Linked DNA regions of Marinomonas mediterranea MMB-1. The protein of the gene in region 1 interacts with the protein of each later gene in a pairwise test. Links are inferred from orthologs where the notes say so. Each region holds a gene or a part of one and is shown on either strand. Other genes may lie near its edges. The genes, in order: trhO and rplL.

Evidence for each region.
Region 2: the proteins of trhO (region 1) and rplL interact in binary tests that used the Escherichia coli proteins (3 or more experiments, as listed by UniProt). The link is inferred for Marinomonas mediterranea MMB-1 from one-to-one orthologs.

Annotation. Positions count from the first base shown.
Region 1 is NC_015276.1:1,818,890-1,834,467, reverse strand. The notes cover bases 4,953-7,857. They hold trhO (oxygen-dependent tRNA uridine(34) hydroxylase TrhO), read right to left. Parts: upstream 6,949-7,857; coding sequence 5,956-6,948; downstream 4,953-5,955. Other genes in these bases: MARME_RS08305 (DEAD/DEAH box helicase), read left to right, coding at 7,807-7,857; MARME_RS08310 (2OG-Fe(II) oxygenase), read right to left, coding at 7,035-7,685; MARME_RS08320 (diguanylate cyclase), read right to left, coding at 4,953-5,677. In the rest of the region: MARME_RS08345 (flavin-containing monooxygenase), read left to right, coding at 1-99; MARME_RS08340 (C4-dicarboxylate TRAP transporter substrate-binding protein), read left to right, coding at 204-1,325; MARME_RS08335 (TRAP transporter small permease), read left to right, coding at 1,348-1,899; MARME_RS08330 (TRAP transporter large permease), read left to right, coding at 1,900-3,189; MARME_RS08325 (cache domain-containing protein), read right to left, coding at 3,262-4,416; more of MARME_RS08320, read right to left, coding at 4,499-4,952; more of MARME_RS08305, read left to right, coding at 7,858-9,549; MARME_RS08300 (TetR/AcrR family transcriptional regulator), read right to left, coding at 9,546-10,127; MARME_RS08295 (DUF1499 domain-containing protein), read right to left, coding at 10,255-11,010; MARME_RS08290 (tRNA-uridine aminocarboxypropyltransferase), read left to right, coding at 11,194-11,895; MARME_RS08285 (hypothetical protein), read left to right, coding at 12,040-12,312; MARME_RS08280 (DUF2947 domain-containing protein), read right to left, coding at 12,319-12,801; MARME_RS08275 (hypothetical protein), read left to right, coding at 12,951-13,139; MARME_RS08270 (HAD family hydrolase), read left to right, coding at 13,383-14,027; MARME_RS08265 (nucleoid-associated protein), read right to left, coding at 14,118-15,140; MARME_RS08260 (hypothetical protein), read left to right, coding at 15,308-15,578. UniProt on the Escherichia coli protein: Catalyzes oxygen-dependent 5-hydroxyuridine (ho5U) modification at position 34 in tRNAs, the first step in 5-carboxymethoxyuridine (cmo5U) biosynthesis.
Region 2 is NC_015276.1:224,001-239,353, forward strand. Bases 12,674-15,353 are described here. They hold rplL (50S ribosomal protein L7/L12), read left to right. Parts: upstream 12,674-13,666; coding sequence 13,667-14,041; downstream 14,042-15,353. Other genes in these bases: rplA (50S ribosomal protein L1), read left to right, coding at 12,674-12,875; rplJ (50S ribosomal protein L10), read left to right, coding at 13,087-13,587; rpoB (DNA-directed RNA polymerase subunit beta), read left to right, coding at 14,229-15,353. Also shown: katG (catalase/peroxidase HPI), read right to left, coding at 46-2,274; MARME_RS01080 (hydrogen peroxide-inducible genes activator), read right to left, coding at 2,409-3,299; MARME_RS01085 (GH1 family beta-glucosidase), read right to left, coding at 3,530-4,870; MARME_RS01090 (GNAT family N-acetyltransferase), read right to left, coding at 5,079-5,507; MARME_RS01095 (alpha/beta hydrolase), read left to right, coding at 5,591-6,766; MARME_RS01100 (phytanoyl-CoA dioxygenase family protein), read left to right, coding at 6,822-7,703; MARME_RS01105 (biotin--[acetyl-CoA-carboxylase] ligase), read left to right, coding at 7,722-8,681; MARME_RS01110 (type III pantothenate kinase), read left to right, coding at 8,659-9,417; MARME_RS01115 (SPOR domain-containing protein), read left to right, coding at 9,414-10,196; preprotein translocase subunit SecE, read left to right, coding at 10,780-11,148; transcription termination/antitermination protein NusG, read left to right, coding at 11,158-11,691; rplK (50S ribosomal protein L11), read left to right, coding at 11,746-12,180; more of rplA, read left to right, coding at 12,180-12,673. UniProt on the Escherichia coli protein: The binding site for several of the GTPase factors involved in protein synthesis (IF-2, EF-Tu, EF-G and RF3). Is thus essential for accurate translation.

The DNA.
Region 1 (15,578 bases):
CAACGTAGCGGAAATTTAACGCTGGTATGGCCCGATTTCGCATATTCTTTTCGCGACAATAATGGCACGTTTCATCGCGAAGGTTATGACTTAAGTTAAAGCGGCCTCTTTATTAAAAGCCCGTGTAGAGAGAATGTATAAATTAAGTTGAGAGCGCTCTTTCAGAGCGTCCGTTATAAAAATAAAAATTAAGGAAAAATAATATGAATCGTAAATTATTCTTAAATGCCTGCATGATAACGTTCACTTATCTTGCGCTGCAATCAACAGCTGTTTCAGCCAAAACAATTCGTGCGGTATCCGGTTTTGGCCCTTCTCATGTTTTGGCTACCACAGCTTATCCAATCATGGCCGAAAAGCTAAAAGATTTCACGGACGGTCGATGGAAAATCCGTGACACACCTTCAGGGCTTTTATCCGTCTCCGAAATGAATCAAGGACTGAAACGGGGAGTTGCTGAAATGGGTACCATTATCATGCCTTATTTCGCTGCTGACTTCACTAACAGTGCTTTAGTGGCTGAATTGTCCGTAGTTGGTACAGACAACCGTGCGATCGCATCAGCTGTAAGCGAGTACATTTCAACCTGCTCTGAATGCATAGCAGAGTTTAGTACAAACGGCCAAGTTTATACGGGCAGCGATGCCACTGTAACGTACGAACTATTAACCCGAGAACCAGTACGAACCAGTAGCGATTTGGCAGGTATGCGCATTCGCACAGCTGGTTCTGTATTTACCCGTTTTATTTCAGAAATGGGGGCCGAGGCGACGCAAATCCCATCCACTGAACTGTTTGAAATGCTCTCTTCAGGTGTCCTTGATGGAACCTACAGCTCGACACCAGATTTAAAAAACCAACGTTTATACGAATCTGTGCGTTACGTCACCAACATTCATCAAGGCGTATTTAATGCTTCTGCTATGCCCAGCCTTAGTAATCGAATCTGGTCAAAAATGAATGAAAAAGACCGCCATGCTCTTATGCACGCAGCGCAGTATGCTCAAGCCGCGAGCATCGCTGGCTGGCGTGACATTTTGAAAGAAGCAACTGCTGAAGGTGAAAAACAAGGCATTACCTTTATTGAGCCCGATGCATCGCTATTAGCTAAAGCGGCTGAATTCAGACAAAAACACATAGCAACCGTTGCCGACACACTAGAGAAACGCGGCGTTGTAAACGCACAAGAAAAGGTTGATCGCTATTTAGCGTTAGTCGAAAAGTGGAACCACCTTGTCGAAGGTGTAGACAGTATCGAAGAACTGGCCGAACTACGTTATAAAGAAATTTGGTCACATCGCAAACTAATGGATTACGCTAACTAATTCGACACAAGTAGGAAAAAAGATGAAGTTTATTGAGCACGCTATTGAACGTCTCACCATTATCTTCGGTTCTGCTGTGTTGGTAATGATGGTCTTACAAATAGTCGTTGATGTTAGTATGCGAACCTTCGCTGATAAAGGGTTAACCGCCACATCAGAACTGGTTAGCCATTATTACATGGTAATGGTGAGTTTTCTGCCTGTGGCTTACTCGGAGCTACGGCGGCGTCATGTCGAGGCCACTATTTTTACAGACTATTTAAACCTAAAAAAACGATTAGTAGTCGAGCTTTTTGGTTTCGTCCTCTCTGTTTTGATATATGGCATTTTGTGTTGGGGGACGCTTCAAGAAGCGCTTTCCAACACAGCCAAAGGTGCTTATATCGAGTCTGGTGTCACCGTTTTTTATACTTGGCCTAGTTATTGGATTTTGCCGGTTTCCTTTGGATTGATGACATTTGTGCTGACGTTTCGCGTTATCAGCACCTTTTCACAGTTTTTTAATGGAAGAATCGATACTCAAGCGGCCTCCCCTAATGCGTTAAACATTACTGTCACGGAAGGAGAAAAATAGATGTTGGAGATTGATCCCGTTTTCATCGGTTATTTTTCGTTAGTCGGTGTATTACTGCTCATCATGATGAGAGTGCCTATTGCTGTGAGCTTATTGACGGTTTCGGGTCTAGGCATTGCAGCCATTGTAGGAGTGGAATCTGCAATCAGTATGGTATCAACCATACCCTATGGTTTTGCTTCAAGTTGGACATTAAGTTCAGTTCCGATGTTCTTATTTATGGGATATTTAGCCTTTCACACTGGCATGACTAAAGGGTTATTTGCCGCCGCACGAGCTTGGCTTGGTTGGCTCCCCAGCGGATTGGCCATTTCCTCCATAGGCGGTGCCAGTGGCTTTGCTGCCGTCACAGGATCCTCCGTTGCTTGTAGTGCAGCAATAGGCCGTATAGCAATTCCAGAAATGCATGCGATGAAGTATGACATTCGCGTCGCTACCGGATCTGTCGCTGCGGGTGGCACTATAGGCGCTTTAATCCCACCGAGTATTTTGTTGATTATTTATGGAATTCAAGCGGAAGAGTCCATTAACGATCTATTTATTGGAGGACTCGCTCTTGGCTTAATATCCATGTTTATGTACTTCATCGTGGTTTGGTTAATATACTTACGTTCTCCGAGCCGACTCCCCAGAGGTGCGAACACCACAACATCGGAAAAATGGTCGGCAAGTTTGCAAATATGGCCTGTACTGGTGTTAGTAAGTGCAGTGTTTGGTGGGTTATTTGGGGGGATTTTTACAGCAACAGAAGCGGGGGCAATTGGCGCGTTTTTTACTTTGATTATTGCGTTTTTCCAAGGATCACTAAGTAAATCTGTTTTTCGAAACAGTTGCTTAGACACACTTTTGTCTAGCGGTTCCTTGTTTATGATTGCGATCGGAGCCAGTCTATTTACTCGCTTAATTGCTCTAACAGGCGTCTCTTTTGAAATTGCAGACTGGATTGATAATCACGGCTTCAGCACGCTTATCATTCTAATGGTGATTATCGTAGTTTATTTGGCTTTGGGTATGTTTTTAGAACCCATTGGCGCGATGTTGCTAACATTGCCGCTCTTTTTACCAATCATTGCAGAACACGGCATTGATACTGTGTGGTTTGGGTTGTTTGTCGCAAAACTATTGGAGATTGGAATGATTACGCCTCCGGTTGGTCTGAATGTATTTGTCATTCATTCCGTTGCTAAAGATTACGCTTCACTAGAAGAGATATTTTCGGGTGTTATTCCATTTATCATTGCTGATTTAATACTCATAATGTTAATGGTTGGCTATCAACAGCTTATTTAAAAAGAGTGCGAGTACGCCTTTCAATTACTATAAGTCATTATGTAAGGCGTATTCGCGTTATCGTAAGTTGAGTTAGCTATAAACCCGTATGCAGTTTCGTCCTGCGGCCTTAGCCTGATACATGGCCGCATCAGCCCTGAAGATCAAATCTTTAATTGAATGAGTCTCGTGAGATTGATTCGTCGCAACTCCAATACTCACGGTGAGTTGAATTTGCGCTATACCCAGATCGAAAGCACTCTTTTCGATGTATTGTCGTAAGTCATTCGCAAATCGCTCTGCCTCATGAACATCGCCCTCGTAGATTAAAACAAATTCCTCCCCACCGTACCGAAAAGACAAATCGTTCATGCGAGTGAACTCTTTTACAATACTCCCAAGTTGGCTAAGAACAAGATCGCCTGCGTGATGGCCATACTTATCATTTATTGATTTAAAAAGATCGATATCAAAGAACAATAACGAAATAGATCGGTTATTCGTTTGAGCATTTGCCATTACCTTCGCACTGATTTCATTCAAATAACGACGATTTAATAAGCCTGAAAGCTCATCTTTAATCGCACAAAAATGAAATCGGTTAATAAATTTTCGTGATACCAGCAGCAAAACAAGTACATTTATCGCTAGGAGCATCAAAGACACAGCGCTATTTCGATACACTTCGCTTTCCGTCGCGCTTTGCAAATCGTCTATGTAGGAGCCGGAACCCAGAACCCACCCCCACTCATCGATTGGCGTCACATAAGCTATCTTAGAAAAATGCGTTTTCCCTCCGGGCTTAAGCCATGAGTAGGTGACAAAACCACCTCCTGACTCTGCTGTGACCAACATATCGTGTACGAATAGCTTTCCATCTATATCCTGCAAGTCAAGCGTTGAACTTCCTACTATGCCCTTTGAAAAGGGATGCATTAGCATTATTCCCTGCTTATCTAGGATCCAAAAATAACCATCATCAGGATACCTAAGCTTATCAAGCATATTAAGCACCTCTGATTTAATATCGGCAGGATCAGAATGAAGGGAGTGTTGCATGGTAATGTGAACAAGCTGCTTTGCCGTCATTACCTGAGATTTAACCGTCGCGTAGCGCTCTTTTTTAAGCAATGAATCTAACTGGTATACTGCAAGAGCAATCACACATACCATTGAAGTCAAGCCCGTAATTGAGATCGCAACGAGAGCAGGTAAGGTATCTGAATATTTTGTCTGAAATGAAAGCAATAGAAGTCCTTTTGAAGTTTGGAACGCCAACTCACACTTATAGTAAGGTTAGTCTAGCTTCCACATTCTCGAAAGGTTCCAATTACACCTTGACTTGATTTCGTCCCGCTTGCTTCGCGAGATACATCAATGAGTCGGCTTTCGCTATCACATCTTTAATCGAACAAACATCGTTAGACGCTCGTGTCGCGACACCAATACTCACCGTGACATGAATATACTGATCACCGAGATTAATTGGGCTATTTTCAATCGCTTGACGTAACTCTTCAGCCATTGCAAACGCCTCTTGTTGATCACTTCTCACAATCATCACAAACTCTTCACCGCCGTACCTAAAGGAAAAGTCTCGAACGCGTGTATGGTTAGACACAATGTCACCAACCTTTGCCAACGTAATATCACCACATTGATGACCATATTCATCATTAACACGCTTAAAGTGATCAATATCGAAGAATAAAACAGAAATCGGTTGTTTATGTGCATCAGCGGACTCGCTAACATCCTGATGAATTTCCTCAAGATAGCGTCGATTTAGTAAGCCTGTCAGTTCGTCTTTAATGGATTTATTATGGAAAATATTGAGATACTTTCTTGCGACAAACAGTAAAACAAGCGTATTTAAGAGCAATAATGTCAGCGCAATCATGGTACTTCGCACAACTTCTGCACTTTTTGCCTCTTCTAGATCGTCAATGTAAGCGCCCGAACCGATGATCCAGCCAAGCTCTTCCACAAGCGTGACATAAGACACTTTTGGATACTGTATGTCCCCGCCCGGTTTCGTCCAGGAATACTCGACAAAACCACCGCCGTCACGCGCAGTCGCAATAATATCACGTACAAACTTATCGCCATCGCGATCTAGCATAGACAGGGTTGACACCCCAACGATGTTGGGAGAATACGGATGCATTAGCATGACGCCGTTAAAATCCAACACCCAAAAATAGCTTTCATCCAGATAACGCAGTTTAGATAGCTCATCAAGCAGCGGCTCTAGTGGCAACTGCTCGAGCATTAATTTTTCACCTAACGTATTTTCTGGCTGAGTGTTCTTATGACTAATCGAAGAAGTCACCAGATGGCGAGCCATCATCACATGCGAACGCACGTGTTGATATCGTTCTTTAGTCAATAATCGGTCCATATTATGGGCCAAAAGAAACACAAGAATAGCCATTGAAATGAGGCTAGTAATGGAAATGACAGCGAGTGCGCGCCACGTATTGGCGTGTCTAAAATTGATCGAAAACAAATCGACTCCTCTATACCTATAACCCATGACCTATCGTTCATGCAAAAACATAGATAAAGTTAGTCCGATTCATTCGCCTCCCTTAATGACGAACGTCGAATCAGTTAAGGAAATTAAGCGGCCACAATAATCGACAAAACCGACTATTAAAAACCATATCACCAGCTTAGTAAAATTTTACACTTAGAGTTTTGATATCTGTCACTATCAAGCCCGTATGTCTTCTTTAATCCAGACATAGAAAAGCCAGCAACGCTGGCTTTTCTATGTTATTTATATTACTTGGCGTGTTTGTGGGCTTTGCGCTGACGCTCACGTTCTAGCTCTTTCTCACGACGGTGTTTCTCAACCGCATCCAGTACTTCCGCACCAATATGCTCTTCACCTCGTGATTTCGCTAACTGAACCTGACGTTCACGCTCAATAAAACGCTTACGCTGTTCGTCAGTATACTTGTCAAAGCAATGCAGACAGCTCACGCCTTGTTCAAACCGTTCGTCTTGCTTCTCTTCTTCAGTGATGGGCATACGACAAGCGTGACATTGATCGTAAGCGCCTTTTTCTAGGTTGTGATTGACAGAAACACGATTATCAAACACAAAACACTCACCTTTCCACATTGACTCTTCTTCTGGAACTTCTTCCAGATACTTAAGAATCCCGCCTTCCAAGTGATAAACCTCTTCAAAACCCTGCTCTTTCATGTAAGCAGTCGATTTCTCACAACGAATACCACCCGTACAAAACATGGCCACTTTTTTCTGCTTCGCAGGGTCCATGTTTTTTTCAACATACTCAGGAAACTCTCGGAATGTATCTGTAACAGGGTTGACCGCATTATCGAACGTGCCAATTTGGTATTCGTAATCATTACGAGTATCGATCAATACAACGTCTGGATCTGAAATAAGAGCATTCCAGTCTTTAGGCTTCACATACGTACCGACGACTTCGCGAGGATCAATACCTTCAACGCCCATCGTTACGATTTCTTTTTTTAGCTTTACTTTCGTGCGGTAGAACGGCATGTCTTCATCGTATGACTCTTTAGACACAATGTTTTCTAAGCCTGGTTGTTGGTCTAACCAAGCTAACATAGCATCAATCCCTTCTCGACTACCTGCCACCGTGCCATTGATGCCTTCATTGGCTAACAGCAAAGTACCACGGACTTCATTTTGCAAGAGGACATCTAACAAAGGCTGACGGAGCGCTTCAAATTGCTCCAACTTAACAAACTTATAAAGGGCACAAACAACGACTTTTGACATAATTTTCTCCTATGCGAACTGGAACGTAAAACCAGAGCAGTTAAACACGGCGCGCATTATAGAGAATTCACACAAAAAAAACGAGCCTATTGATTTGGATCAAGCCTCCCGCCTGCATTATTGTTAATACGAAACCAGCCCGCCACACTGTAACGTGTTTTGGCAGCAGGTAAGACTTCATGCGGAAACGCTTCGCTTAAAAATATCGCAAAGCGCCCTTTGGAAGGCATATAACGCCCGATTTCGAGTTCTTGCTGATGCTCATCGTACAAGACAAACTCACCACCAGCGCGTTCTTCCCACTCGTCATTGAGGTATAAGACCGTCGATAACACTCGATTAGACCGGCCTTGAAACGCATCTACGTGCTTCTCGTAGAAAGCACCGCCCTCATAACGAGCAAAATGTGCTTCGTAATCCCAAAGCCCCAAAATCAGTTTTCGATTTAATGCCACTCTAAGCGCTTCCATCGCCTCTAAGAACTGCTTTCTAACGGGAGAATCAGGTTCGATCCATTGGATGCGGTCGCGGCGGGCGTTTAGTGCCACTTGATGATCAGATGAACGACCGATTCCAGCTTGTTTCATCTGGTCGGGGTTAATAGACTTTGCATCCTGTGCTAACGCATCTATAAACTCTTGTTTGAAAAAGCCGTCGACAATGCACCAACCTTGACTACGAATAGCCTGCACAATCGTATCGAACGATGTATCTTCTGACATAATCGACAGATCCATTTAAACCTCGCAACGCGTAGAGTCAATATTTGATAATCGCGCCATCTTACTGTAGCTTGCCCCCCAACTCATCCGTTTTTTTATTGTTGTTTCTGTTTAAACAAATATTCTGACTTACCGCATGTATAAATTACGTAACTACCAACAAGACGCTGTCGACGCGACCCTCGAACACTTTCGCCAGAGTGACGACAGCGCTGTTATTGTATTACCAACAGGGGCAGGAAAAAGTTTAGTCATTGCAGAATTGGGCCTCCTCGCTAGAGGCAACGTTGTTTGCCTTGCTCATGTAAAAGAGCTGGTCGATCAAAATCACAGTAAACTGGCCGCCTTAGGCGTTGAAACGGGTATTTTTTCCGCTGGTTTAGGACAACGACAACTCAATAAAAAAACAACATTCGCCAGCGTACAAAGTCTCGCCCCCAACCTAGGCCTGTTTAATGACGCGATCAGTCTCTTAATTGTCGACGAATGCCACCGGATTTCAGAAGACGATGAAAGCCAATATCAAAAAGTCATACAGCATTTTAAACAATTGAACCCACGCGTTCGAATACTCGGACTGACCGCGACGCCGTATCGTCTCGACGCAGGCTGGATATACAAACGACACCACTGGGGCTTTTTCAGAGATGCACCCAAAGCATTCTTTGAAAAGTGCATTTATGAACTGCCACTGCGCCGTTTAGTGAATGATGGCTACCTAACGAAACTGATTGTCTACGATGCGGCAGTCGAACAATACGATTTTAGTGCCTTAACCGAATCATTAGACGGTGAGACAGACACGAGCGATTTATCCTTAAACAAACTCGTGTCTAAACATCCGCGCGTCACCAAAGCAATCTGTGAACAAATCTTAGAGCTCAGTCAAAGTCGACAAGGGGTGATGATTTTTGCGTCAACACGAGACCACGCAAACGAAATCATCGGCTACCTTCCCGTCGAAGAGTCCGCTTTAGTGACAGGAGACACTCCCACTAAAGAACGCGATGAGATTATCATCGCATTTAAAAACAAGCGGCTTAAATATCTCGTTAACGTGTCGGTTCTAACCACAGGTTTCGATGCTCCCCATGTTGATGTCATTGCCTTGCTACGGCCAACCGAATCGGTCAGTTTATATCAACAAATTGTCGGGCGAGGACTGCGACTGAGTGACAACAAAAAGGACTGCCTAATTCTGGATTACACCAACCAAGGTTATGACCTTTATCAACCAGAAATAGGCACGAAAAAGCCAAATCCAAACGTAAAACTGGTTCAAGTAGCCTGCCCTCAGTGTGACTTTCAAAACATGTTTTGGGGACAACAAAGCAAAGACGGCGATGTGCTTGAGCACTACGGCCGCCGATGTCAGGCGATCATTGAAACACCTGACGATGAGCAGCAATGCAGTTATCGGTTTGTCTTTAAACGCTGCCCAAATTGCAACGAAGAAAATGACATAGCTGCACGCAAATGTTTGCACTGTAACCATAAACTGATCGACCCAGACGACACACTTAGAAAGGCACTGAGCTTAAAAGACAATAAAGTACTGAGGTGTCAGGCGATTACTGCAAAAATAGACGGAACAAAGCTACATATCACCTATCATGATGAAGACGGTGAAACACTCAAAGAACAGTTTGATTTCTCGGTAAAAAAACACTTAAAACGCTTTAACGACGAGTTTAGCCGAAGACTCGGAAACGGAGCGGTCCCCGTTTCATTTAGCACTATTGATGAGATAAAGCGCTTCCTAGATTATCTACCAAGTCCTGATTTCGTTATTGCAAAAAAACAGAAGGGTAATTATTGGCAAGTGACGGAAAGGCTGTTTGATTACGACGGCCCTTATCGACGAGCAAACGAGCTCTAGGGCGCTGCATTTTGGTAGGACACTTCGAACGGTAAATTCAGGCTTTTCAAACGGGATAAGTTTGCTTTTGAATAGTAATCGCCGCTACTTAAACATGCCATCATCACAAACCAGTAATTGGCGATCATGTTATCCGCAAACAGTTGGGCCATTTCAGAGTCAACACCAACACGTTCAAAACGATTAGCGATGCCAGCAGAGACAATCTTCATTTGCTGACTATGAAAGCCATCAGTCACAAGACTGTCCAGCACTACATTTTGAGTAAACTCTTTCAATTCACCAAAGAAGCGAAATAGAGTTTGGGCAACTTGTTGCAAATAATCACTTGGGGATTCGGTAAATTCTTCTTGCTCAGCATGGCGGGTCAGTGCACCCTCAAGTTCTTCAAAGAAAATCTCTTTGACCAACTCTAATTTGTCAGGGTAATGCACGAAAAACGTCCCCACTGCAACGTTAGCATCGCGGCTAATGTCACGTGTTGTGGTTGCCTCTATTCCATTTTCAAGAAAGGCGCGCTTTGCGACTCTCTTTATGACGTCCTTTGTTTGCTGCTTTTGGAGTGTTCGCTTATTCACTCGTTTTGTCTCCTAGAACCTATAGGCACAGAGTTTATACGAATCTACAAACGGTTAAAATAACATCAAAACAAAGATAAATATTAAGATGTTTTTAAGAAAATGTCAGAGTCAACTATAACGGTAGCTAATAACGAAAAGCGATGCTTTTCTTAAACGCGAACTTATTTTTTAGATCATTGAGAAACGTGGTAATTCGTTCTGCATTTTCACCAAAGTCCTGAACCCCCATACGTGAGCAAGACCTCATATCAATACGCACATAATCATTTTCTTCCATGATACGAACGATAACGTCATCCCTAAAACCAAAAATGGTTGTTCGTGCCGTCGCCTCAACAATACCAGCCGTCGGATATTTAGAAACTATTTGCCACCCTTTCTCATTCATCAGATCAACAGCAGCAGCATACACGCTGTCTTTCGACTTTTTCATTTCTAAAGGTTTAACATTAGGGTAAAATTTATTCTGAAGTTCAGCCCATTCATGGTTGTAGACTAGATCGTTATCCGATGACTTGCGAATGTAAGGAACGTATATATAGGAAGGAGGAACAACGGTGTCGGTGGTAATGTCGTTGATTTTTGGCAAGCCGAGTTTTTGCAAATAAAACGCGATCCACACTGTACTGTACGTCAAAGATACAATGAGTATCAGCCCACAAAAACGTAATTTTCCTGATTCAGAGCGTCTACGAAACAGTAAAACTGATAATGCTGCGATACAAGACAAAACCAGTGCCGCAAACACACTCTTTCGTAAAAAAGAAAACCCAGTTATTGGTTCAATCATCCCCACGCGCACCCCTGCAATAGAGAAGAACGCCATACATCCTACGAAAATCATAGAAAAATAGAGAAAAGGTGAGATATAACGGCTCATAGGGTTCCTGAAATACAAATACAGAACCAACTGTAGCGTGCGTGCGCGACTTCGAACAGAGGTCGAGTAGGTGTTCTTTTTTGATTCCTAGTTTCTTGCATAATTATTATAAAAATACGAGCAATCATGCTAATTCATCGCTTACAATGCGCCTACTTTGCAGGCTGACTTACTTTACACACGATGATTAAACACACACCTCACACGGTTGATATTTTACGCAACGACTGCGCTACACGTTCAAAACGACCTTTTGTTGCTCGCGGCTCCTCGGTTACCCGATGCCCGTCATGCTTAATGGCCGAGAATGCTTGTTTCTGTGATGAACGTCGCCCGACGACCAGCCCTGTCGATTTTATCCTACTTTACCACCGAGACGAAATATTCAAACCCACTAATAGTGGACGACTGATCGCAGATTTATTTCCTGAGCAAACAAAAGCGTATCTATGGAGCAGAACTGAACCAGATAAAGCGTTACTAAAACGTTTAAGCGATCTAAATGGCAAGGTTACGATCCTGTACCCCGAAACGGCACGCAGAATATCTGAGAACTCGATTATTGAATCAGAAAAGTCGGCCTTTCTCGAACGAAGTCAGCAACATACCTTTATTATTTTGGACGGAACGTGGAAGCAAGCCAGTAAGATGCTCCATCAGAGCCGATGGTTAGACTCGATTCCAACATTAGGCATGAGTGAAGCTCAACAAAGAACCTTTCTCGTTCGTCATTCTGGACACGAGATGCAATTTGCCACAGCGGAAGTCGTCAGTATGTTACTCGCTCAACTTGCCTTGCCAGTCGAAAGTGACCAACTCCTTAGTTATTACCAGATGTTTAACAGACGTTGCCTTAAGAGCCGAAAACGCGGTAACGATTTATAAACCGCATTTTTATGCGTCTTATATCGTTTTATTAAAAGACAGCGTCTTTACAAGAAGTCACGGTTAATACGGTGCTTTGAACGCTCCAACACGTAAACATGGGCTAAACTCAATTGAGTTAAGTAAGCGAAAACGAGTTTGAACATGTTGCGAGCATTGATCTGTTTCTACATGACGCTAGTCGCCATAGTAATTCTCCCAAAATGGTATATGAAAGATGACTTAATGGGCCTGGAAGAAAGGCCCTCATGCCATAAGCGACGCCAATCGAAAGCTTACCGTAACAAACTAAAAATCGTACGCAGCCTATGGACTGGCATCGGGGTATTGATGCTCGCCTTCCCTTATTTACCGGTTATCGCCGTTTCGGCCATGTTTGCGACCTGCTTGTCGTTTGCCATATTGGATGAGACGTAATACTCGTTACACAGGACGATTAAGGACTCTCGCAAACCCGTCAGTACAAAACTGAACGCCTTGCTTTTTCTTTCGTCCAACCAAAACAGGTCCATTGTCTAGGAATAAAAAGGCCTTCCAGGTTCGCTTAAATACGCCCCAAGTGGTTTCAAATACAATATCGCTGCTGCAACAGTAAAAGACTTTCGTATCGTCGCCCCAATGACTCAAGTGCTCTACTACAAAATCAGGAAGCGATTCTTCTTCTGATTCCCACCGGGGTTCCCAAGCTTCACGGCCCGCTTCATTCGCCGTATCGACGACCCAATCCTCTTCTTTCAACAGCTCTGGATGCAAATGGTTTGCACTAATATAGTCTCGCCAAATATCAGCGGCTTTAGACTCAGACAACCATTTTATCTCCCGTTTGTCTTCTTCAGACACAAAAGGATCCTGACGATTAAAGACCCATGATTTAGAAAAAGAAGATAACGGCACGTAATTCGACATGTAACAAACCCAAAAAATAGATGAAAAAAACTAACCAAAATGGTGAAAAAGCATCGTTTGCTCCCTTAAAACGGGAAGAGTAACCTTGCATTTGTTGTAATAAAACAACATTTTTAAAATCAATCACTCATTTAACTCAGGAGCACATTATGGACTCTCAAGAACAATACGAAGCATTGCTAGCACGTTGGGGTTTCGAAGACCGCCGTCTAGAGAGACAAACGCGTCGTCAGAAGCAAAAAGAAATGATTGCTAACGTAGCGTCTTTGTTTAAAGGTTTGGTGCATACTATGTTACACACAGGTACTAAGCCATCCTCTCTACAAACAACGCACTAAACAATTGATTCATCACAGCATTAGTTGCAGTGAAAATAATTATACTGCAATTTACGTTAAATCTTAGTTTATGCGGGGAGAAAAAAAACAATATCCCCCTCTTTCCTTTCTTTGTAACACTCTTTTTAGATACTATCTATGTCATGCATGAGTCACTGACTCACGCTTGCCCATCCATTTGTTCTCATTAGCCATTACTTATTAACAGCCAAAGCTTATCAATAACCAAAGCGGAGTAATCAGATGTCTTTAGACTACCATGCCATAATTTTCGATTGCGACGGAGTGATTGTAGATACTGAGACCATTTCAAACCGCGTTATGTTTGAACTACTAAACGAAAAGGGCATTCAAATTAGTTTAGACACAATTCATCAAGAATTTACGGGTTATACGACGCAACACAACCTCGACACAATTGAGAAATTAGCTCACGTTAAGCTTCAAGATGACTTCGTTCTCGAATACAAGGCACGGTTCGAAAAGCACATTGATCAGTTTTTAGCACCTATTAACGGCGTCCCTGAGTTGCTAAGTAAAATCCAATCCCCTTTCGCGATGGCGACGAATGCAAACCGCAAAGAGATGGATTACAAACTCAACAAAATCGGTTTAATAGAAGCGTTTAAAACCCGCTTTTGTGTGGAAGATGTCGAAAAAGGAAAGCCCGCACCCGACATGTACCTAAAAGCGGCAGAAGCACTTAATGTCACACCAAGCAACTGTATTGTAATAGAGGACTCTGTTGCAGGCATTACAGCTGGCGTAGCAGCTGGCGCAACGGTATTTGCTTACAGCGCGATGGTAGACCCTGCCGATCAAATGAAAGCTGGCGCGACAAAAACATTCGCCTCAATGAAAGAGCTCGAAGCACTTCTAGGGCTTTAGTAAAAGAAAGACTTAAACAGAAAAGAAAAGAAGAGAAGAAAGTCGCGACAGACTCGATATTGTCACGACTTTTTAGATTACAAGAAACGCCTACCGTTTTTGCAGTTGTTTCAGCAAACTGCGAGGCAGATCTTTAAATGTCAGAGAGCCGGTATTTTCGTCAAACTCAACCGATTGCCCAATAAGGTCCGCATCAAAGCTCAATGTCATCGTACGATTAGAGCCAGAAACTCTCGTTAGCTTTTTAAGTGCGGCTTTTTCTACGAATACTTCTTTTTCGATGTTAAACGCATCAGATTCCGCAATTTCCAGAAATTGATTGGCTTGCTCAGACGAAAAGCGATTCTCAATTTGTTTCGCAATGTCAGTAATTTCAATCGGCTGGCGTTCTTCCGCACGTTCCAAACACTGCTCAGAGACGCTTCGGCGAAATTCATTCGCTTCCTTTGTTGGAAGGGACGCAGCTTGACAAAAAGCGGCCGCAGCCTCCACAAGTTGTCGAGTCTCCTTCGCGGCGACTTTTGGTTCATCACAACCAATAAACTTGGTGAAATATTCACTCTCTTGCTTTGGTGCACGACCAAAACGAAATGCAATGTACCGAGACTCTTCTCGATCATGATAAGCCGAGAGATTAACACGCATTGCCATGTGTAACTTCTCAGTCTCTAACTGCTCGACTTGTGCGAAGGTCAAATCAGAGCCAAGCGTCAGACCTTGCTTTCTTTTCATTAATACAATGAACAAAAAATGCGTGCCTTCAACTTCATAATGATTAAACCAAAGTAAACCGCCTTCCGTTTCTTCTACGGATTCAATATGGCGAACAAAATCGGTCGCGACTGCTTTCGAAAAAGCCGCAAAATCGTCGAACGCCGCACCGTCAAAATGGCGATGCAAAAGAGCGGGCAATTTCGCTCCGTCTTCACTGCCTTCTTCATTACTAAAACGCCCAGTGTTCATACCTGATCGGTTAAATAGATTGGTAACCTGACCTGCTAATGCCTGTGCATCCTCGTCTATTGGGTTTTCATTCGGACGAGCAACCAACATGGCTTTTGACTCGTTCATTGGCTTTTGCACTTCGTGCACAATTAAGTTGACAATAGACACTCACAACCTCTTGCGTTTACTATGGATGGTTAGTTACAAAAATATTTCGGCATTTCGACGCCTATGCGCTCTATAGTAGTATATTGAGCACTTAATTTTGGCAATACTGCCGATGATTGCATAATAGAAAACAGCGACTTTTCTTAATGGTAAAAAAAGCACGTATTATGGCATCACGCCGACATAAATTTTCTAAACCTAAATCGAAAGCCGATACGCGTGAAGAGATCAACTCACAAGTGGATCAATTTCTTCAACAAAAAGGCGAAATTCAGCAGGTTAAGATGGGGGAATCAGGCCTCCAAGACGGCAAGTATAACACGAGCCATCTAGGATTTATCGAGCCGAAAAAAGAACGTACACCACTAAATGACGTTATTGCTGAAATGCAGCAACGAAATGCGGCTAAAAAACCCCAGACAACGCCTGAAAAGACGA
Region 2 (15,353 bases), 1.6 Mb from region 1 along the record:
TGTACGTGGCTCTTCAAGGTAAAAGAAGAGCCACGTGATGTTTGCTTATTCTAGATTAAATCGACCTGCGTTCATCACCTTTGTCCACGCTTTGATGAAGTCTTCAATGAACTTAATACGGCCATCTTCTGAGGCATAAACCTCAGCGATTGAGCGTAGCTCTGAATTGGAGCCAAAGATCAAATCTACGGAAGAGGCAGACCACTTTTCAACCTGTGTTTCCCTATCATAGCCTTTGTAAACGCCTTCTATATCGGACTTTTTCCATTCTACCGACATATCAAGGAGGTTGATGAAAAAGTCATTAGAGAGCACGCCTGGGGTGCTTGTTAAGACCCCCCGTTGATCCCCCGCAGTGTTTACGTTGAGGGTACGTAGACCGCCCAACAAGACTGTCATTTCGGGCACTGTGAGGTTTAATGTGTTGGCTTTATCTACCATCGCTTTTAATGGCGGGTAAAAGCTTTCTTTTGAAAAGTAGTTTCTAAATGCATCCGCTTTGGGTTCAAGGAACGAAAAAGACGCGACATCCGTTTGTGCTTGGCTAGCATCTCCACGACCAGGGCTGAAAGGCAAAGAAAGCTTCATGGATGGGTCGCTTTGATGTGTGGCGTGTTCAATTGCGGTATTACCTGCTAGTACGACAAGATCGGCAAATGAAACCTGAGTACCGTCTTGTTGGGTTTCATTGAAATCCGATTGAACCTTCTCAAGCGCTGAGAGTACCACCTCCAACTCAGCTGGGTCATTTACTGTCCAGTTTTTTTGCGGAAGTAAGCGTAGACGCCCTCCATCTGTTCCTCCTCTCATGTCTGTGGCGCGATAAGAAGATGCTGCGCCCCAAGCGGCTTTAATCATAGCCGGATCTGAAAGGTTTGAACTTAGTATGCGTGCTTTGAGGTCGCTAATATCATCCGCTTGAATGAGTTTATAGCTAGGTGCTGGAATTGGATCTTGCCATAGCATTTCTTCACTTGGTACTTCGGCCCCAACATATCGAGCTCTTGGTCCCATGTCTCGGTGAGTGAGTTTAAACCAAGCTTTTGCGAACGCATGGTCAAATTCGTTAGGGTTATTTAAGAAGCGTTCGGAAATTTTTCTAAACTCAGGGTCTCTCTTTAGTGCTAGATCCGTTGTAAACATAATGGGTGCGTGCCGTACGTCTTTTTGGTGCGCATCCGGAACTAAGTTGTCGGCAAAAGGGTCGCTTGGAACCCATTGAGTCGCGCCAGCGGGACTTTTTTCTGTTACCCACTCAAACTTAAACAAGTTGTCTAGATATTGCATAGACCATTCAGTTGGGGTTGATGTCCATGCGCCTTCAAGACCACTGGTAACGGTATCTTCAGCATTGCCTTTGCCGCATTTGTTTTTCCAGCCAAGTCCTTGCTCTTCAACGGCTGCGGCTTCCGGTTCCGCTCCGACACAGTGTTCAGGCTTATGTGCGCCGTGAGCTTTGCCTAACGTGTGCCCTCCGGCGACCAGCGCGACGATTTCTTCGTCATTCATCGCCATTCGCCCAAATGATAGCCGCATATCTTGCGCGGCAGAAAGGGGGTCATGATTGCCACCAGGACCTTCTGGGTTTACATAAATGAGTCCCATCTGCACGGCGGCGAGATCACCTTTTAGGCCTCCTGTTTTAGTGCGGCGCTTGTCGTCTAAAAAAGTGTTCTCTGGCCCCCAATAGACGTGATCTGGTTCCCAGTCGTCTTCGCGTCCGCCTGCAAATCCGAGCGTTTTAAAGCCCATAGACTCTAGTGCAACATTACCACTTAGAATCATCAAATCTGCCCATGACAGTTTGCGCCCATACTTTTGCTTCACGGGCCACATCAAACGTCTTGCTTTATCAAGGTTGGCGTTATCTGGCCAGCTATTTAGAGGTGCAAAGCGTTGTTGTCCTCCGCCAGCACCACCTCGTCCATCACCAACACGATAAGTTCCAGCGCTGTGCCACGCCATTCTTATCATAAATGGGCCATAGTGTCCGTAATCAGAGGGCCACCACAGCTGAGAGGTTTTTAGTGTTTTTTCGATGTCTTTCTTTACTTCCGCTAAGTCCAAAGATTGGAACTCTGACGCGTAGTCAAAATTGCTCCCATATGGATTGGAGGCTACGTCATGAGCTCGAAGTGGGCTTAGGTCTAGTGTCTTAGGCCACCAAAAGCGATTGCTAGGTTCCGGTAGACTAGTATTTCCAGCGCTCGCGTGAGCTAAATGGGTGGCAGATAGGATTGCTAGGCAAGATAGGGCGGTGATTTTCAGTTTCATGTTCTTATTCCCTTAGTTTTGTTCTGAAACGACCCCAATAGCAATAAAGGAATTAGGCTCAGAAGGACATCAGAAAGAATCGAACATAATGATTTGATAAATCGATTGTTGGTGTTTTTATCCTTGTTTTCAAACTACATTAGTGTGCGCTTGCATACTTCTATTAGTTCTAAAATACTGGACTTCTGTGTGTAATTCGGACGGATGACAAAAGCAAGTCGGCGATGTGGGCCTGGCTCATTGAGGTGAACGGCACGAAGATTAGAATTGATGTTAGTCAATTGCTCTTTGGCTATTTCGGGAATAAGGGTGTTTCCCATATTTCCCAGCACCATTTGAATTAATGTATTTAAATGGCTTGCTCTTAGGTCGGGTTGTGGAAATTGGTGTTTGAGATCACATACATCAAGAGCGTGATCTTTAAAGCAGTGTCCCTCGCTAAGAAGCATTAAGTTGCTTTCGGCAACTTGCTTACTGGAAACGTGCTTTTGATGAGCGAATTTGTGATCTTTGAGACAAATCCAGTAAAAATCTTCTTCCCAAAACTCCAGTACTTCTAGCCCTTCGCATGGATACGGTAAAGCGATTACCGCAGCATCGATAGTGCCCCCACGTAGACTTTCTAATAGTTGGGCGGTTTGTTCTTCTATGATTGCAATATTGGATTTTGGGTGGGTTATTTTTAGCTCAGACATCAGCTTTGGAAGGATAAATGGCGCGACCGTGGGGATGATGCCAAGGCTAAGAGGAAAGCTAAGAGGTGGTTTAAAGCGATCAGACAAATGCTCAAGTTCATGAACTTCTAGCATGATTTTATGGGCACGTTTTAGAACTTCTTTTCCTATGTCAGTGACCAGTACTTTTTTGTTATCTCGCTCCAGAATCTGCACGCCAAGTTTTTCTTCTAAGTCACTTAGGCCGCTACTGAGAGCTGATTGGCTTATGTGGCATTGCTCCGCTGCTTTTTTGAAGTGAAGCGTTTTTTCTATTGCCAGCGCGTAAGAAAGCTGTTTTAAAGAAATCACGTCAATATCCTTATCGTTGTCGTAACCTGATTCCAAATGTGTCCGTGTATGAGTGTAACACCCGAGTCTCAGGTTAGCACGTTTAAGAAAAGTGACGTGTGTTTCAGTAGGAGTTAATAGGTCTGGCGCATTTTAGCGAGTCTAGCTGCCTGATAAAATTGTGCTTTTTCATCGCTGTATACAATGGCCGTTTGTGGCTGCGATTGTTCTATACAACCGCAGCCCTTGTTTTATTTTTGTCGACTTAAGAGCAGGTCGCGATAAGCGTAACCGCTTCGCTTAATGGTGCGTTCTTGAGTTTCGTAATCAACATACGTTAAACCGAAGCGTTTGCTGTAGCCTTCTGCCCACTCAAAATTGTCCATTAAGCTCCATGCGAAGTAGCCACGGATGTCGACCCCCACATTGATTGCATCATTGACTGCATTAATGTGCCCTTGTAAATAGCGCACTCGTTGATCATCGTCTACTTTCCCAGCTTCAATTGTATCGGCGCAAGCGGCGCCGTTCTCTGTGATGTACATTGGGGGGAGGTCATATTGCTCGTTTAAGTTAATAAGTAATTCGCTAAACGCTTGAGGTGCAATTTCCCAGCCTATGTCGGTGTACTCCACATTCTCTTTTTTGACCTCCCGATAGAGGTTTTCTTCATCGTATTCATTGTGATTACAGGTGTAAAAGTTCATGCCCATAAAATCAATAGGACGAGCAATGATTTCCATATCACCAGGGAGAATTGTCGGTAAATAATGAGGCAGTACTTTATTGAGTAACTTAGGGTATTGAGCCTTGAGTAGGGGCTCAATAAAAAACTGGTTATCCAAAGTTTCTCTGATTAGTGCGGCAAATTGGTCTTCCGACTTGTCACTGGCAGCGTAGGTTCTATTCATATTTAATACGATGCCCACATCGGCAGTTGGGGAGTTTGCTCGAATAGCAGGCAAAGCCAAGCCATGAGCAAGCAAAATGTGGTGCGCTGCTTGACGCCCGTATTCTGGCTTGGCAAGCCCAGGAGCGTGGACTCCGACCTCGTAGCCCAAAAGAGCGGCGCAGAAGGGTTCGTTGAACGTTGCCCAAGAATCGACCCATTGACCTAATTCGTTTGTTATAAGGTTTGCATATTCTGCGTATCGATACGCGGTTTCTCTATTAAGCCAGCCGCCTTTGTCCTCTAAGTGCTGCGGTAAGTCCCAGTGATAGAGGGTTGCAAACACCTTAATACCATTCGCTTTTAGCTCCTTTATCAAATTACGGTAAAACAATAGGCCCTTTTTATTAGGCTCTCCTTGTTCGTCCATAACACGTGGCCAAGCAATAGAAAGGCGATAAGCGTCAACCCCTAAGCTTTTAATAAGCTGAACGTCTTCCTTCCAAAGGTGGTAGTGATCGCAAGCGACGGAGCCATCATCACCATTAAGTACTTTTCCTGGCGTCGCGCAAAAAGTGTCCCAAATGCAGGGTAGTCGGCCGTCTTCAGTGTTTGCGCCTTCTATCTGGAATGACGCAGTGGCAACACCAAACGTAAAGTCTGGTTTTAACATGATGGAATTGTTTGGCAATGTGATGCTCATAGGACACCTCGGTAGCTGAAACGTTATTGTTTTGCTGAAAGGTATGTAGATAAAACGATTTGGTCAATGCAGATAGTGGGGATTCAGATGAATCTAGAAAATTAAGTGTTTGTTAAGGAGCGCGTTATAAATAAGTATTTTGGATTTATTTTGAAGACTAGATCGGCGAGCTTGGTATTCAAGCAAAGAGTTTGGCTTATTGTGGGTATTATCCGATGAAAAGCATCGGAGTCAGACCTGGGTTGCTGGATAAGTACTTCAAATAACGAGACTTGAGCGCCGTTGGTAATGTCTCGGGCGTAATCTCTTTAAAGTGGTTTTTAAGATAAAACGGCACAACGTTTTGCAGAGCGAAGCAATATGTAGGTTTGCTTTTCAATGCGGAGTACGAGCCAGCTAGTAGCGTTGCGCCAAGTCCCGTTTGTCTTTTGTCCGGGTGTGTTACCATCGCAGTGAGGAGCTGGATATCGCCTTCGATGGGTTTTAACCTGTACGCCGATAAAATCGTTGCGCCATCTTTAATGACCCATAACGGTTCTGATTTATTAGGCTTTCCACTGGGGTAATAGGCTTGGTAAAACTTTTTTACGAGTGGGAACCAGAGAGGCTCGACTTTAACTGGAATATAATTAGGCATCGCACTGATTACCGATGTTAGTGATTTAACTCAGATAGGATATCATAGTAAAGAGTTGGCCAATATTATTAGGGAGAATCAGTGTGTTCATTCGTTACTTTGTCTTGGGCGTTGTGTCTTTGCTTGCTACACACATTTGGGCCGCAAACCCTTACGTGATTGAAATGAATGAATCGTTTGAAACGTATCAAGCGAGGGTCAAGCTTTATCTCTTGGCGAATAAAGAATGGGTGAACCCTGACAATAAAGAGGTTGAAGTCGAGGCGGTTTTGCCCAAAGAATGGCGTCCAGGCACGGATTGCGATACTGAAGAAAAGGTCAAGCGTGGCGTTTTGTTACTCCACGGGCTTTCGGACTCGCCTTATTCTGTTCGTGATACAGCTAAGGCGTTGGCGGCCCAATGTTTGTATGTCCGGGTGATGTTACTTCCGGGGCACGGTACGAAACAGGAAGACCTGCTCACTGTGTCGCGTGATGATTGGCGCGAGACTGTTAAAGCGTCTTTTGCTCATTTCAGCGCAAAGCTTGATCAAGTGTTTGTCGCTGGGTTTTCAACTGGTGGTGCACTTGTCACGGAGTTTGCTTGGCATAACCCAGATAAAGTGAGTGGTGTTATTCTTCTTTCCCCACTTTTTAAAATCAACACCAGTATCGACTGGCTAAGCCCTGTTGTTTCGTTGTTCACGGATTGGTTAGATCGATACAAAACGGATGATTATGCCAAATACGCTTCTATTCCCACGCCCGCGATTGTTGAGGCGTATCGTATTGCGAAAGAGGTGCGTGGGCTAGTACACGATAATCCAAAAGACATTCCTGTGTTTATTGCACTTTCTGAGGAAGATGCGACGGTGGATTCGTCGGTTACTTTGACCTTATTTGATGAGGCTATGATTGGAAATACCAACCAAGTTCTTTTATACAGTCGAACTCAAGCCGAAGCTCAATCAGATCGAAAAGCGGTAGTGAATACTTACTGGCCAGATCAAAAAATTATAGGACTGTCTCATATGGGGGTGATCGGAAACCCTAACAATACTTATTATGGCGAAAAGGGAAGTTACCGAATTTGCGATTGGCACCGTTCTGATGATGCTCAGTACAAAAAGTGTCAAAGAGCAGAAAACAATTGGTATGGTGAAAAGAGTGATGAATTGCTGGCGAAGAGTGATATTGCTGGACGCGTTTCGTGGAACCCTTTGTTTGATGATCTAATGAAGGATATCGGCTCTTTTATTTCAGCCCATTCTGCGTATTAAAATCTGATGGCTTTCTAAGGTAGCGACTGTCAGTGTGATTGATTTGGAGAAGTGAATGTTTGGTCAAATTGAAATACGACTCAACGAGTTAACGCCAGAACAGATTGCTCAATATCACGAGCAAGGTTTTTTGGTTATTGAAGGCGCGGTTTCAAGCGGCACATGTGATTTATTAAAATCTCGAATTAATGAACGGTTGGAAGAGTTTGACCCTAACAGTATTCGATCAATCTTCACCACGAAAGAGCAAGATCGTCAAACCGATGATTACTTCTTAAAATCTGCAGAGCGCATCTCTTACTTTTTTGAAGAGGAAGCGTTTGATGAGCATGGCGAGTTAAGGCAGGATAAGGTGCTATCAATTAATAAAATTGGTCACGCTTTGCATGACAAAGATGAATTATTTGCTGATTTTTCATTGAGTCCTATCTGGGCGACGATTCTAAAGCAGCTCGGTATGAAAAAGCCATTGGCCGCTCAATCGATGTACATTTTTAAACAGCCCAATATTGGGGGAGAAGTGAACTGTCACCAAGACAGTACGTTCCTCTTTACTCGGCCGATGAGCGTGATTGGGTTATGGTTTGCCATTGAGGATGCCACGTTAGAAAACGGTTGCCTTTGGGGCGTCCCTCAAGGGCATAAACAAGGGCTTGAGAAACGCTTTGAGCGGGTTTCAGAAGGCGAGAGCGCTATGAAAATGACGAAATTGTCTGACGTAGATTGGCCTGATGAAGCGTTGGCGCCTTTAGAGGTCCCCAAAGGTTCTATGGTGGTTCTAAACGGTGAGTTTCCTCACTTGAGTCACGCAAATCGATCAGCGCAATCACGACATGCGTACGCCTTGCACGCGATTGATGGGGACTGTGAGTATCCAAAAACAAATTGGTTATTGCGTCATGGGCGCACATTTCCAGAATTTAGACACAATAACTAAAAGAAGAGATAGACAGGTATGCGAGATATTCTGACCTTGCTGAGTGACAGTCAATTCCATTCGGGTGAAGAATTGGGTAAGGAAATCGGTGTTTCCAGAGCTGCGATTTGGAAGAAACTCAAAAAGCTGGAAAGTATCGGTGTACGAGTACACTCTGTTAAAGGGCGAGGGTATCGACTGCCAAACAAGCTGACCTTGTTGGAAGAGAGTCGGTTGCGTGATGAAGGCCTTAATTCAACTGTATCTGTCAATATTCAGTTTGAAACAGGGTCGACTAACGGCGATTTGAAACAGTACATTAATCAAAATGGCAGTTTACCCGCACTCTTTGTTTGTGAGAGACAAGTTCAAGGAAAAGGCCGAAGAGGGCGTAGCTGGGAAGGCGGCGTCGCGCGCAATATCATTATGTCGTTTGCTTGGGGATTTGAAGGCGGAGTGGCGGTTGTAGAAGGGTTAAGTCTTGCGGTTGGCGTTGCCGTCGCTAACGTGCTGGATGAGCTCGGTATTGCTGGTGTAGGCTTGAAATGGCCTAATGATGTCCAAGTTGAAGGTAAAAAAATAGCAGGTATCCTACTGGAAATGGTTGCTGATCAGGACGCTTGTCAGGTGATTGTCGGCATTGGCTTGAATGTTGAAATGCTGGATGACGAAATGTCTGCCATTGATCAGCCTTGGACTGATCTAGCATCAAGATTGCCGCAAACGCCCGATCGAAATAGAGTGCTTGCGTTACTCGCAAATGAATTAGTAGCGATATGTGAAAACTTTTCGAATGGGAAAGGGATAGAGTATTACCAGAAAATGTGGCAGAAACGCGATGTCATGCTGAATCAACCCGTTACCGTAACGAGTGTTGGGCAGCAGTTAAAAGGCACAGCGCGTGGTATTGACGCACATGGTGCGCTCTTGTTGGAGCGTGATGGTAAGATTGAGTCCCTGCATGGGGGAGAAGTCAGTGTGCGAAGGCAAAACCAATAATATTATGGTTCAAAAAGTATTGGTGGTAGATGCGGGGAATACTCGTCTAAAGTGGACCGCCTTTGATGGCAATGAAGTCATAGGCAAGGTATACGACAATGATCCACACAGTTTTGATAATTTCTATCCTGACATTATTTATTTTGCGAGTGTTCGTTCGAATGAGCAAAATGCGATGCTGCATGCGGATATTCAGGCTGCGTACCCAAATGTTGAGTGGTTGCCCATTGTGGTGGAGGCGACTTCATGTGGTGTGACAAACTCCTATGAAGAGCCGCATCGATTGGGGGTTGATAGGTGGCTGTCTTCCATTGCTGCGTACCATGAATCCAAAGGCGCAACCTTAGTCTTTGATGCGGGAACAGCGATTAAAGCTGATTTCGTTAATGGCCAAGGTGTTCATTTGGGAGGTTATATCGTTCCTGGCCTTAAAATGATGAAAGAAGGGTTAGTTAGTAATACGGCTCGCATTCGTTATTCCAATGATGAGCTTGGAAAGGGTCAAGGCATTCCTAATAATACGGCTGGCGCGGTAGAATTAGGTTGTGAAGAAATGGCGGTTGGTTTTGTTGAGCGGTTAAAGCGCTTATATCCTGACTATGTTTGGTTTGCAACAGGCGGGGGAGGTAAGACGTTGATTACATCAGCGGGAGCAAATTGCATTTGTGATGAGCACTTGGTTGCTAAAGGTGCGAAACTAGTGGGCGATGAAATTATAGAGAATCGAAAAGCATGAGATGGTTGTTTTTATTGGTTGTGCTGATTAATGCAGGATTTTTTAGCTGGCACAGCTTTTCTCAGGATCAGCGACAGGCTTTTCAGGAAAAAGTGTATGCGCCGCCGGTGGGGACGAAAATCGCTTTAATGTCCGAGCCAGTTGAAGAGTTGAGTGTTAAACCAGCGCAAAGAGAAATCGCTGAGCGGCGTGAAGCGTTAGAAAGATTAGAAGGGCGATTACAAAACGCGGTTTCCGAAGCGGAGTCGAATTTACGTAATCCTACTCTTTCGTCTGATGGGGTTGGGATAGCTGCGACACAAGAACCTCGTGACGAAGACGTAAAGTCTTGTAGAATCATTGAAACCGAGCGAGAGAAGGATCACAAAGCCATACTGGTCTCTTTAAACAAAAAGCGCTGGGCCTATACCGAAACTCAGAAAATCGGTGAACGAGATAAATACTGGCTTTATATATCGGCACCAAATAATCGAGCGGCGGCGAATAAAATTGTGGCAGATCTCAAAGGGAGAGGGGTTGATAGTTTTATTATTAACCGTGGCGAAATGAAGAATCGCATTTCTTTGGGGCTATATTCGTCTAAAGTGAGAGCGGAACAAGCGGCGGCTGCCATTAAAACTAAAGCGAATTACGATGTCGAAGTTTTCGAACATCAGCGTAAAGTAAGTCTGTATGTTGTTGATATTGCGACACAGATGACAGATGAGTTGTTCAATAATTGGCTTAAATCACTAGAAATGGAACCGTCTTTGATAAAAATTGAAAAAAAATCTTGTTAGCGCTTGCATTTGCTAAAGCGATTCATATAATGGCTCCCACCTTTTGGAGCAGTAGCGAAAGTTACAAGAGATAGTGTGAGCTGTCGTATTAGTGGAGGGGTTCCCGAGTGGCCAAAGGGAGCAGATTGTAAATCTGCCACGAAAGTTTCGGTGGTTCGAATCCACCTCCCTCCACCATTTAAGCGGGTATGGTATAGTGGCTATTACCTCAGCCTTCCAAGCTGAAGAGGCGGGTTCGATTCCCGCTACCCGCTCCAAACTCCAAGATTGTGCTCATGTAGCTCAGTTGGTAGAGCACACCCTTGGTAAGGGTGAGGTCGGCAGTTCAAATCTGCTCATGAGCTCCAGCATTTCAAAAGTGCATTTAAATAGGTGGGATTGACCGCCTTTTTTATTGTCTGTTTTTTGGGCGAATACCCTTGCAAAGTCCTTTGTAAATCGGTATCATCCTCCGCCCATACGATTGTAGGCCAGTAGTTCAATTGGTAGAGCACCGGTTTCCAAAACCGGCTGTTGGGGGTTCGAGTCCCTCCTGGCCTGCCAAATTTCGTATCCTATATCTAAGCTAGGGATCACCTGAAGTATGAGTTCGAATACAGAAGCTCAAGAGTCTCGCGGAGACGTATTTAAGTGGGCGATTGTTGTTCTGCTGGTTGCAGCAGGCGTAGTTGGTAATAATTATTTTTCTGCAGAATCGTTGCTGTATCGCTTAATTGCGGTATTAGTTTTGGCGATTGTGGCGGGCTTTATCGCTTTGCAAACGGTCAAAGGTAAAGCGTTCTTTACTTTGGCGAAAGAAGCTAAGAAGGAAATTGGACGCGTAGTATGGCCAACTCGTCAAGAAACAGTTCAAACAACATTGATCGTTTTGGCGGTTGTTATATTTATGTCTCTCGTGCTGTGGGGTGTTGATTCAGCTCTTGGTTGGGTCGTTTCCGCAGTAATAGGTTAGGAGTTGGTCGTGGCTAAACGATGGTATGTAGTACAAGCGTACTCGGGGTATGAAAAGCATGTGATGCGTGCGCTTACAGAGCGTGTGCAGCTTATGTCTATGCAAGATTTGTTTGGCGAGATTTTGGTTCCTACTGAAGAAGTAGTCGAAATCCGCGACGGTAAAAAGCGCAAGAGTGAGCGAAAGTTCTATCCAGGCTATGTGTTAGTGCAAATGGATATGAACGATGACTCTTGGCATTTGGTGAAGGGTACATCGCGTGTGCTTGGCTTTATTGGCGGCACAGCAGACAAACCTTCTCCAATCACTCAGCGTGAAGCGGATGCTATTTTGCAGCGCGTTAACGAGGGTGTAGACAAGCCTCGTCCTAAGACATTGTTTGAAGCGGGTGAAGTGGTTCGTGTTAATGACGGGCCGTTCGCTGACTTTAATGGTGTTGTGGAAGAGGTTGATTATGATAAGAGCCGAATTAAAGTGGCAGTATTGATCTTTGGTCGATCTACCCCTGTTGATTTGGAATTTAGTCAGGTTGAAAAAGCCTGATTTTGTAAACGGGTAGCCTAATGTTCTTAGGCGGTGACCCATCTGGAGTAAATAATGGCTAAAAAAGTCCAAGCTTATATCAAGCTACAAGTTAAAGCGGGTCAAGCGAACCCAAGTCCCCCAGTTGGTCCAGCTCTTGGTCAACATGGTGTGAACATCATGGAATTCTGTAAAGCTTTCAACGCTAAAACTCAAGGCGTTGAGCCAGGTCTTCCAACACCAGTAATCATTACTGTATACGCTGACCGTAGCTTCACATTCGAAACTAAATCGACTCCAGCTTCTGTTCTTCTTAAGAAGGCAGCAGGTCTGAAAAGCGGTTCTCCACGTCCTAATACTCAAAAAGTTGGTACGGTTACTCGTGCTCAACTAGAGGAGATTGTTAATGCTAAGCAGCAAGATTTGACTGCTTCAGATATGGATGCTGCTGTACGTACTATCGCAGGTAGTGCGCGCTCTATGGGTCTAGATGTTGAGGGTGTTGAATAATGGCTAAGCTAACTAAACGCGCTCGCTTGATCGCTGAAAAAGTTGAAGCGACTAAATTGTACTCTGTAGAAGAAGCGGTTGCTCTTCTTTCTGAGCTTTCTACTGTTAAGTTCAAAGAGTCTGTAGATGTTGCTGTTAATCTAGGTGTAGATCCTCGTAAATCTGATCAGGTTGTACGTGGTTCAACAGTATTGCCACACGGTACAGGTAAAGATGTACGTGTTGCCGTATTTGCTCAAGGTGCAAACGCAGAAGCTGCTAAAGAAGCAGGTGCTGATATCGTTGGTTTCGACGATCTTGCTGAGCAAGTGAAAGCAGGTAATCTAGATTTTGACGTTGTTATCGCTTCTCCAGATGCGATGCGCGTTGTTGGTCAATTGGGTCAGGTTCTAGGTCCACGTGGTCTTATGCCTAACCCTAAAGTTGGTACTGTTACTCCTGATGTTGCGACTGCAGTTAAAAACGCAAAAGCTGGTCAGGCTCGTTACCGTACTGATAAAAATGGTATTGTTCATGCAGGTGTTGGTTCTATCGACTTCTCTGCTGACGCTATCAAAGGTAACTTGGAAGCGCTTCTAAGCGACCTACGTCGTGCTAAGCCAGCGTCTTCTAAAGGTATCTTTATGAAGAAAGTGACTTTGTCCTCTACAATGGGACCTGGTCTATTGATTGATTTAGGTGCATTGAGCTTCTAAGTCGAGCTGAGGGCCTGTATGACTGTTTCATATAGGCCGTCACAGACCGTAGGAACGAGAGTTTAATTAAACGTTGCGAAACGTTTTTCCTGCGCAGATGGTGTGGCCCGATTCAGATTAAACTGGATCCAACTCACCAGTAAAGTACTCCGAGCAATCGGAGAGTTGGTAAAATTTAGGGACTTGTCCCTGCTAATCCAGGAGAAAACCAGTGGCATTAGGTCTAGAAGACAAAAAAGCCATTGTCGCCGAAGTTAGCGAAGTTGCCCAAAGTGCGTTGTCTGCTGTCGTAGCTGATTCCCGCGGTGTTACCGTTGGTGATATGACTGCACTTCGCAAAGAAGCACGCGAAGCTGGTGTTTATGTACGTGTTGTGCGTAACACTCTAGCTCGTCGTGCTGTTGATGGCACTGACTTCGAATGCTTAAAAGACAGCTTCGTAGGTCCTACGTTGATTGCTTTCTCTAACGAACACCCAGGTGCGGCTGCTCGTTTATTGAAAGAATTCGCGAAAGGCAACGATGCGTTTGAAGTAAAAGCATTGGCGTTCAACGGTGAGTTGATCGCAGCAGGCGACATTGATCGTTTGGCATCTTTGCCAACATACGACGAAGCTATCGCGAAGTTGATGAGCGTACTACAGGGTGCTACAAGCAAACTGGTTCGTACTCTTGCGGCTGTACGCGAGCAGAAAGAGCAAGAAGCTGCGTAATTTTATACGCGCTCTTGATACACTTATTTTGTTTTATTGCCCTCGGGCAATTATTAAAGAATGCTAGGAAATCTGAGTCATGGCTCTAACTAAAGAAGATATCATCAATGCAGTAGCAGAAATGTCTGTAATGGACGTTGTTGAACTTATCGAAGCAATGGAAGAAAAATTCGGCGTAACTGCAGCTGCTGCAGTTGTTGCTGGTCCTGCTGGCGGCGACGCTGGCGCAGCGGCTGAAGCTCAAACTGAGTTTGACGTTGTCCTAACTGCTGTTGGTGATAAGAAAGTTAACGTAATCAAAGCTGTACGTGCAGCAACTGGTCTTGGTCTTAAAGAAGCGAAAGGCATGGTTGACGGCGCTCCTGCTACAGTTAAAGAAGGCGTATCTAAAGAAGAAGCAGAAGAACTTAAAGCTGCTCTTGAAGAAGCTGGTGCATCTGTCGAAGTTAAATAATGACAGAACTTGTTCCAGAATTCGGCCTTTAGTCGAATTGGCTGGTGGCATTTTGCCACCGGCCTTTTTGGGTTTCTAAAACCCAGATAAAATGAAAAGAATTTTTTATTGAGAGAAAACTCTCTCATTATTTGGTAAGGCCTTATCTAGGCCTTTTGCGTCAATGTGCACAAGCTGGGGAATGCTGATGGCTTACTCATACACTGAGAAAAAACGTATCCGTAAGGATTTCGGTAAACTGCCGCCCGTTTTGGATGTGCCATACTTGCTGGCAATTCAGCTTGAATCCTACCGTAAATTCCTGCAAGAGGGTAAAGACCTTGCAGAGCGTGAGGAATTAGGTCTACATGGGGCCTTTAAATCTGTCTTTCCAATGGTCAGCTTTTCCGGCAATGCGGCTCTAGAGTACGTCGATTACCGATTAGGCAAACCTGTTTTTGATGTAAAAGAGTGTCAACTGCGTGGCGTGACCTACGCGGCTCCTTTACGCGTTCGTGTAAGACTTATCATTTATGATAAAGAATCTTCGAACAAGGCAATTAAAGACATCCGTGAGCAAGAAGTATACATGGGCGAAATTCCGCTCATGACAGAAAACGGTACCTTTGTTATCAATGGTACAGAGCGTGTAATTGTATCTCAGTTGCATCGTTCTCCTGGTGTGTTCTTCGACCACGACCGTGGTAAGACTCACTCTTCAGGTAAGTTACTGCATTCTGCTCGTGTTATTCCTTACCGTGGTTCATGGTTGGACTTCGAGTTCGATCCTAAAGACTGCGTGTTCGTTCGTATCGACCGCCGTCGTAAGTTACCTGTTTCTATTTTGCTACGTGCATTAGGCTACAAAACAGAAGAAATCCTAGATACTTTCTTCGATACCGTTCGTTTCTACCTAAGTAAAGATGGGTTTGAGATGGATTTGGTTGCTAGCCGTCTTCGTGGTGAAACTGCACTGTTTGATATTGTTGATGGTAACGGCGAGATCATCGTAGAAGAAGGTCGTCGTATTACTGCGAAACATATTCGTGCTATGGATAAAGCGGGTCTAGAACGTCTTTCTATTCCACTAGAATATATCCTAGGCAAAGTATCTGCGAAAAACCTTGTGCATCCTGCGACAGGTGAGTTGATTGCAGAGGCGAATACAGAGCTATCTGTTGATTTGTTAGAAGCGTTGGTGGGTTCAGGCATTAAAGAAATTGATGTGCTGTACACGAACGATTTGGATCACGGTCCATTTATTTCTGACACATTGCGTATTGATCCAACAAACAATCAGCTGGAAGCATTGGTAGAAATTTACCGTATGATG